Regions from separate parts of the Brevibacillus sp. DP1.3A genome, predicted to be linked through region 1. Evidence: a T-box and tRNA genes for the amino acid it is inferred to sense, from the RefSeq annotation. Region 1 holds a T-box; the other holds one or more tRNA genes.
What was found. The T-box of region 1 lies ahead of argS (arginine--tRNA ligase). A T-box ahead of a tRNA ligase gene usually reads a tRNA of that ligase, here a tRNA-Arg.
Positions count from the first base shown of each region.

Region 1 (4,301 bases):
TTGGACTAATCGAATTGAACGAGGCATTTGCCGCCCAGGCATTGTCTGTAATCAAATGCTTGGAGCTGGACACGAGCAAGGTGAATGTCAATGGAGGCGCGATTGCCTTGGGTCACCCTGTGGGAGCAACTGGAGCCAAACTGACTGTGACGTTGATGAACGAAATGATGCGCAGACGCGAGAAGTATGGCATGGTGACGTTGTGCATGGCAGGTGGCATGGGGATGTCTGTGATCTATGAAAACTTAACGATGTAAACTTCTCATGTGCAAATGAAAAAGCCCCGAACGTGGATATGTCGGGGCTTTTTGCCATGAAAGAGTGAGCGCTTATTAGGGGACCTATTGTTCGTGTAAGTATTTTCGCAATGTGGCTGCTACTTCTGTTGGGTTTTCTAGCTGTACAATGACATGCTGATATTTGACATGTCCCTCTACTTCTAGGATCAACAACGAATCAGTCTGGGTAAAAGAAAGGAAGTACCATTCATTTCTATGCTGAAAGCTTCCTTCGTAAATGTTCAAAGGTCCAAAGGACGTCCCTGGCAAGCGCAACATCCATTTTGGCGGAATAAAAGAACCGACCTCGACATGCTTGATCGATTGATAAGGTAACGTGATCGTGCTCTTCAAGGCTAAGAGCGTATGCAAGCCAGTGAGACGCAAGGTAAAATCCGTCTTGCCGAAATGTACACTTCTTCCCATCGTTGCTCACCTCTTTTATCTGCCATCGTTCCATTATCTCACAGAGGAATGATGATGACACGGGACAATCAAAAAAGCCGGCGCTTCCCCACAAGGAAGGCAACCGGCTTTTCGTAATTCTTTCTTACATTTCTTCTGGAGCAGCTATACCGAGCAGACGCAGACCTTCCTTCAGCACAGCAACGACTGCTGCTACGAGCTGGAGACGGGATGCTTTCACATCTTCTTCCTCAGCCAGGATGCGTACATTCGCATAGAACTTGTTGAACGTTTGCGCCAGGTCGATGACATACTTGCCGATTTGCGACGGATCGAAGTTATCGGCAGCACGTTCGATTACCTCTGGGAACGCGTTCAAGAGGGTAATCACTGCCCAAGCCTCTTTGCTGTCGAGTGCGCCGGAAGCCAGGTTCACTGTCGTTGCTGGCTGGTAGCCACCTCTGCGCAGCAGCGAGCATGCACGAGCGTGTGCGTATTGTACGTATGGTCCTGTTTCACCTTCGAAGGTCAGCATCTCTTCCCAGGAGAAGTTGACATCATTCAGGCGGAAGTTTTTCAAGTCATGGAAAATTACTGCGCCTACCCCGACTTGGCGAGCCACTTCTTCTTTATTGGACAGGGTAGGGTTTTTCTCTTCGATGACTTTTTGGACATCAGAAATGGCTTGTGCCAACACTTCTTCCAAGAGAACAACCTTCCCTTTACGCGTGGACATTTTCTTGCCGTCCTTGAGCATCATGCCGAATGGAATGTGGTGCATATTTGCAGACCATGCATAGCCCATTTTTTCCAACACTTTATAGAGCTGCTGGAAGTGGAGGCGTTGCTCGTTTCCTACGACATAGAGTGCTTTTGCAAAATCGTACGATTCGTGGCGGAAGAGGGCAGCAGCCAAATCACGCGTTGCGTACAGGGTAGCGCCGTCTGATTTTTTGATCAGGCATGGCGGCATATTGTATTCATCGAGGTTCACGACCATTGCACCGTCGGATTCAGTCAAGAGACCTTTTTCCTCGAGCAACGTAACAACGCGATCCATTTTGTCGTTGTAGAATGCTTCACCGTGCGTGGAGTCGAAGGCTACGTTCATCAGGTCGTAGATCTTCATGAATTCTTTGAGGGACTCATCACGGAACCATTTCCACAGATGTTGTGCTTCTTCGTCGCCATCCTCGAGCTTTTTGAACCATTCCCGGCCTTGGTCTTCCAAGGTAGAATCGTTCTCGACTTCTTCGTGGAAGCGAACGTATAGGCTGAGCAGCTCCTTGATCGGTTCTGCTTTTACCTTTGCTTCGTCACCCCAGAGGCGATATGCAACGATCAGTTTACCGAACTGCGTTCCCCAGTCACCCAAGTGATTGATGCGCACTGGCTCGTAGCCTTGCTTTTCCATGGTGTTGGCAATCGCGTTCCCGATTACAGTAGAGCGCAGGTGACCCATGGAAAACGGCTTCGCGATATTCGGGGAGGAGAGGTCGATTGGTACTTTGCGTCCTTGACCGACATTGCTGCTTCCATATGTGCTGCCTTGAGTAAGGATTGTTCCGATTACTTGCTCTGCCACATTTTCTTGATCCAGGAACAGGTTCACATATGGACCAACTGCTTGCGATTCGCGCAAGGGTGCACTGGAGAGCTGTTCAGCCAGCTCTGCTGCGATCATCGGTGGAGCTTTGCGCAATGCTTTTGCCAATTGGAAGCATGGGAAGGCAACATCGCCCATCGCAGGGTTTGGTGGTGTTTCCAGCATGCCGTATACGGCTTCTTTTGTCAGTGTGTCTACGCCCATCGAGGAGAGCGTAGCGGCAATCTTTTCAGCGACTTGGTGTTTGTAGCTCATTTAAATTTCTACTCCTTTCAAATAAAAAAACCTCTACGTCTCCTGTGAAAAAGAGACGAGAGGTTATACTCCCGCGGTGCCACTCTTGTTGTTTTTCCCTTCCATCGAACAGGAAGGCAAAAACCGCTTGATCTGCTGTAACGGGCAGTCCCGGCATAGCCCTACACGATCCGTTGCCCATAATGGCTGGCGTAGGATGTTCAGGTCGCATCTCCGAGGGGCGCTTCCTCACATGGTTTGGCATCGGGCTCACACCGTCCCCGACTCGCTACAGCCTCGCACAAGGAGTACTTTCCTCATCAACGATTCGTTTGTTTCTCTAGAATTATAGCTGTATTAACCGTCAGGATGCAACTCACTGTTCCGGTTTTTTCAAAATCTTATCTAATTCCGCGAAATACTGCTTGGTCAGCTCTTCCCTTTCTTCCGCGCTGAGGTTATCCGCGTTCATCATTTGCTCTTTGTACTGTTCCAGCTTTTCGAGCATAGCCAGCTCGGCAGCAGCGGCCTCGTCCAGATCGTAATTTTCAGATGGATCGAACGGGATCAATCGATTGTCGTTACCACTGCGCAAATAAGCGGAGCGCCAGTTTTCAGGGAACTGGTACGCTTGCTCGCCAAACATAATCCCTAAAATATCGTCGGATTCAATCGGCAGGAAGTGATCGTAATCGTCTCTTCTGCCTCCCTCGGACAAGTTAATGTGGGACAAAAAATAATGGAGATAATGTTCCCCGGTTTCTGTATTCTTAACGATGGAATAGGTTTCAAATTCGGATTTGGATAGTTCTTTTATGGTCTCCAAACAGGACAGAAATTTGTCTTTTTCTCGTGCTTGCAAGTCATCCATGTCATCTCGTTCCTTTCGCTCTACAATAAGCCTCATGATAGCAAAAGCAATGTGCGCTGACAATGAAAGCAACGCAACGGAGTGCAGCAGTGGAAGAAGGGAAAAGGATTATGGAAAAAATAATTGGATATTCTTGTCACAAAAATAAGCCAGTTGGATCAAATACATATCAACACGAAACAAGGAGGTGAACAGCGCGTGAATGCAAGTGCCAAAAGTAGCGAAGCGGACTGGACGCTGCAATTGACCAATGAGGAGAAGCTGACGAGACTCATGAGCGAGTACGGAGACAACATCGTGCAGCTCGCCTACTTGATCGTCAAGGATCGGGGAATCGCGGAAGATATCACCCAGGAAGTGTTCCTGAAGGCGTATCGGGGTTTGGATCAGTTCCGTCATCAGAGTAGCGTGAAAACGTGGCTTTACCGAATCGCGATCAACGAGTCCCGTAAATATTTGCGTTCGTGGTCCTTTCGCCAGATTTTTTCTACATACCTCTCCAAAGAGGAGGCACCGCCAGAAAAGGTCGACACTGCAAATGTTGAATCGGCTGTCATCGGACGAATGAGCAAGGTACAGATAGCGGAGCAGGTGATGAAGCTCTCGCCGCTGTACCGAAAAGTCATGGTACTTCATTACTATGAAGATTTGTCGATAAGAGAGATTGCGCAAGTGCTGGATATTTCAGAAGATGCCGTACGAACCCAATTGTCACGGGCCCGAAAACATTTTAAGGCATTGTGTGAAAAGGAGGGATTGGAATGGATGTAGATAAGCAAATTCGCGAAGTGGTACGGAGTGCAAGTGAGGAATCTGTGGAGGAAGTGAGGTTTACAAAAGAGATGGAATTACGGATCAGAGGTGCGATTGCACAGAATAAACACAAGAATCGAAACCGAATTTTTGT
Region 1 is NZ_CP085876.1:4,309,684-4,313,984, reverse strand. Features, by position in the region: gene HP399_RS19715 (thiolase family protein) at 1-257, shown strand, start outside; gene HP399_RS19710 (hypothetical protein) at 342-704, opposite strand; gene argS (arginine--tRNA ligase) at 829-2,544, opposite strand; T-box leader at 2,593-2,856, opposite strand; gene HP399_RS19700 (hypothetical protein) at 2,900-3,394, opposite strand; gene HP399_RS19695 (sigma-70 family RNA polymerase sigma factor) at 3,593-4,165, shown strand; gene HP399_RS19690 (YcdB/YcdC domain-containing protein) at 4,156-4,301, shown strand, end outside.

Region 2 (4,301 bases), 2.6 Mb from region 1:
GAATACGCTGCCGGTCATCAAAAAGAGAAATACCGCTGCAGCTGTCAAAAACGGATGATTACGAAGCCATCCTGATAACAGATTCGCTTTCGTCGGCGCAGGCAATTGCGCAAGTACACGAGCTGTAAAATCAGAAGAGACATGAATATGTGAAGCGCTTTGAACAAAAGCGATGGCTCTCTGCAACTCATGCATATGCTGGCGACAACTCACACAAGACTTTATGTGTGTTTGCAATTGCAGATTGGCTAATTCATCAGTGTCCCCATCTAGATATTCGTGGATGAGGCAAATCATATCCCGGCATTCCATCGTGATTTTCTCCTTTCTCACATCAATCGCAACTTGCTGCGTAATGCTTCCCTTCCTCGGTGAATACGCGTCTTGATTGTCGTTATGGGAAGCTTTACGATATCGCTGATCTCCTGCAACGACAAATCCTCGATATAACGCAAGATCATAATCGAGCGATATTTGGGCTGTAAGTGAGACAAAGCATCTTGCACCGTCTCCTGCAGCTCCTGCGTTACGACTTTGTCCTCCGGTGTTCGCTCGTTAGAAGACAGGCGTGAATACCAGTCCAGGCCTTGCCCTGGTTCGGTTTCTTCATCCAATGAAAAGTCAGGTCGTTTTTTCCGGCCACGGTCGATACATAGATTGGTCGCGATCCTGTAGATCCACGTGGAGAACTTATAGTTGTCATCGTATGAATGCAAATTGGCATAGACACGCAAAAATGTTTCCTGCGCGATGTCCTCTGCATCCTGACGGTTTCCCACCATACGATATGCGAGCTGAAATATCTTGTCTTTATAAATCTCGATTAACTCCGCAAAAGCTTCACGGTCTCCGCGTTTTGCCCGCTGAGTCAACCGTTTCTCTACAAAATCCATGCGATCCTCCCCACAATACCGTAATCCTATATACGGATGATACTGCATATGGTTTCATTTTTAATCTTGTGTTTGTGCAGATAATTTGTTGGGAAATAGAGGAATAAGCGTTTGCTTTCCTCTATATATAAGTAATGATAGCTCATTTATCTCACGGGTGGAAAGGAGAGTGCAACGATTGTCAAAAAAAGACGTTCTCCTCGAGATTGAAATGCTGCGAAAAGAACTCAACGATCAGTACAAAAAACAAGCCTGCATTACTCCAGAATTAGTTACGCTGAGTGTACAACTGGACCAGCTATTAAATAAACTTCGACTCCATCCTTAGAATGTACAGCTTTCCCCCATCAATGTAAAGATGCGGAAAAACAAAAAAAGAGGGCCAAAAGCCTCTCTTTTTTCATGATCTTCTTCATTTATTTTACAGTAATTTATCACCAAAAACGGAACTCATCAAAGCGACTGCAACGCGAGCTGTCATGTTTTCTCGGTCAAGAATCGGGTTGACCTCTACGAATTCTGCAGAACAAAGAATATCCGCATCTGCCAGCATTTCCAATGAGACATGCCCTTCACGATAGGAGATACCACCTATTACTGGCGTCCCTACTCCCGGAGCATCGTGTGGATCAAGTCCATCCAAGTCGAGACTCAAATGCACGCCATCTGTGTTTTTGGACACATACGCGATTGCTTCATCCATGACTCGAGCCATACCCAATTTATCAATTTCATGCATGGTGAAAACCTTCATCCCAATACGCTTGATCAATTCACGCTCACCTTGATCCAGATCACGCGCACCGATAATAACCACGTTTTCTGCCTTTACCTTCGGTGTATACCCCCCAATGTTCGTCAGACGCTCATGCCCATACCCCAAGCTCGCTGCCAAAGGCATACCGTGAATATTTCCCGATGGAGAAGTGGCACCCGTATTTAAATCACCATGAGCATCAAACCAAATCACGCCCAGGTTTTTTACGTGCTTAGCCACACCAGCTATGGTTCCAAGGGCAATACTGTGATCGCCACCCAATACGAGCGGGAATCGACCAGCAGTCATGATATCGCTTACAACATTGGCAAGCTTTTCATTGGCTTCCACGACTTCATCCAGGTATTTATGGTTTTCCGTCTCGGTGAAGTGGTGAGGACGCGTTACAAAAATATCTCCTCGGTCTTCAATATTGAAACCCATCTTTTCCAGGCGTGCTACAACACCTGCATAACGGATAGCGCTAGGTCCCATATCAACTCCGCGGCGGTCTGCACCTAGATCCATCGGTACACCAACAATGCTCATGTTTTTGTTCATAGAAGTGCCACCCTTTCCTTCGTTCATTCATTCTCTACTCCTATATTGTAGCCCCGGAAAGCAAAATGACTCAACTCGACATGATTTTGCATAAATAACCTGTCGGACAAGCTTTGTCAAAAACACAAAAAAACGAGCAACCATGTCGGTTTCTCGTTTCTAAAAAGCATATGGAGCGGGTGATGGGAATCGAACCCACGCGACCAGCTTGGAAGGCTGGAGTTCTACCATTGAACTACACCCGCATAAAAAATGGTCGGGAAGACAGGATTCGAACCTGCGACCCCTTGGTCCCAAGCCAAGTACTCTACCAAGCTGAGCTACTTCCCGATAAGTGGCGTGCCCTGAGAGATTCGAACTCCCGACCTTTTGATTCGTAGTCAAACGCTCTATCCAGCTGAGCTAAGGGCACCTATTATGATTTTAAAAAACTGGTGAGCCATGAAGGACTCGAACCTTCGACCCTCTGATTAAAAGTCAGATGCTCTACCAACTGAGCTAATGGCTCGCAAAATGGCTGGGGTACTAGGATTTGAACCTAGGAATGACGGAGTCAAAGTCCGTTGCCTTACCGCTTGGCTATACCCCAACAACCCGCAAAATAAAAAATGGTGGGGAGAGACGGATTCGAACCGCCGAACCCGGAGGGAGCAGATTTACAGTCTGCCGTGTTTAGCCACTTCACTATCTCCCCATTTTTTATGGTGGAGGCTGACGGGATCGAACCGCCGACCCTCTGCTTGTAAGGCAGATGCTCTCCCAGCTGAGCTAAGCCTCCAAATCCCTGACAAAGTGACGAGTATGCTTCTTAGCATACTCTGGTAACTCTGTAGGTACCTTAACAGTCGTTAAGGTGTTTTTAGGTGACCCGTAGGGGATTCGAACCCCTGTATGACAGCGTGAAAGGCTGCTGTGTTAAACCGCTTCACCAACGGGCCATTTTCATAAGATTACTTCAGATGCTCCCGACAGGAATCGAACCTGCGACCTCTTCCTTACCATGGAAACGCTCTACCGACTGAGCTACAGGAGCATAATATGGCTCCTCGGGACGGACTCGAACCGCCGACCGATCGGTTAACAGCCGATTGCTCTACCAACTGAGCTACCGAGGAACATTGAAGGTTTGTTCCTTCAAAACTGAATACGCATGATTGCTAAGTGTGTGGATAAGTCCTCGACCGATTAGTATTCGTCAGCTCCACGCGTTACCGCGCTTCCACACCGAACCTATCAACCTCATCGTCTATGAGGGGTCTTACCAGCTTGCGCTGTGGGAAGTCTCATCTTGGAGGGGGCTTCACGCTTAGATGCTTTCAGCGCTTATCCCGTCCGCACATAGCTACCCAGCTGTGCCACTGGCGTGACAACTGGTGCACCAGCGGTGCGTCCATCCCGGTCCTCTCGTACTAAGGACAGCTCTCCTCAAACTTCCTACGCCCGCGACAGATAGGGACCGAACTGTCTCACGACGTTCTGAACCCAGCTCGCGTACCGCTTTAATGGGCGAACAGCCCAACCCTTGGGACCTACTTCAGCCCCAGGATGCGATGAGCCGACATCGAGGTGCCAAACCTCCCCGTCGATGTGGACTCTTGGGGGAGATAAGCCTGTTATCCCCAGGGTAGCTTTTATCCGTTGAGCGATGGCCCTTCCATGCGGAACCACCGGATCACTAAGCCCGACTTTCGTCCCTGCTCGACTTGTAGGTCTCGCAGTCAAGCTCCCTTCTGCCTTTACACTCTACGAATGATTTCCGACCATTCTGAGGGAACCTTTGGGCGCCTCCGTTACCTTTTAGGAGGCGACCGCCCCAGTCAAACTGCCCACCTGGCATGGTCCTCTCGCCCGATAAGGGCGACGAGTTAGAAACTCCGTACATCAAGGGTGGTATCCCACCGACAGCTCCACAGAGGCTGGCGCCCCTGCTTCTCAGCTTCCCACCTATCCTGTACATGATGCACAAAGTTCCAATACCAGGCTACAGTAAAGCTCCATGGGGTCTTTCCGTCTTGTCGCGGGTAACCTGCATCTTCACAGGTATTATGATTTCACCGGGTCTCTTGCCGAGACAGCGCCCAAGTCGTTAC
Region 2 is NZ_CP085876.1:273,335-277,635, reverse strand. Features, by position in the region: gene HP399_RS01690 (zf-HC2 domain-containing protein) at 1-312, opposite strand, end outside; gene sigW (RNA polymerase sigma factor SigW) at 330-893, opposite strand; gene HP399_RS01680 (aspartyl-phosphate phosphatase Spo0E family protein) at 1,063-1,221, shown strand; gene rocF (arginase) at 1,315-2,211, opposite strand; tRNA gene HP399_RS01670 (tRNA-Gly) at 2,383-2,456, opposite strand; tRNA gene HP399_RS01665 (tRNA-Pro) at 2,465-2,541, opposite strand; tRNA gene HP399_RS01660 (tRNA-Arg) at 2,547-2,623, opposite strand; tRNA gene HP399_RS01655 (tRNA-Lys) at 2,644-2,719, opposite strand; tRNA gene HP399_RS01650 (tRNA-Gln) at 2,726-2,800, opposite strand; tRNA gene HP399_RS01645 (tRNA-Tyr) at 2,821-2,905, opposite strand; tRNA gene HP399_RS01640 (tRNA-Val) at 2,914-2,989, opposite strand; tRNA gene HP399_RS01635 (tRNA-Glu) at 3,076-3,149, opposite strand; tRNA gene HP399_RS01630 (tRNA-Thr) at 3,172-3,244, opposite strand; tRNA gene HP399_RS01625 (tRNA-Asn) at 3,251-3,326, opposite strand; rRNA gene HP399_RS01620 (23S ribosomal RNA) at 3,377-4,301, opposite strand, start outside.
Region 2: it encodes a tRNA-Arg, which carries the amino acid that the T-box ahead of argS (arginine--tRNA ligase) is inferred to sense. The anticodon was not compared.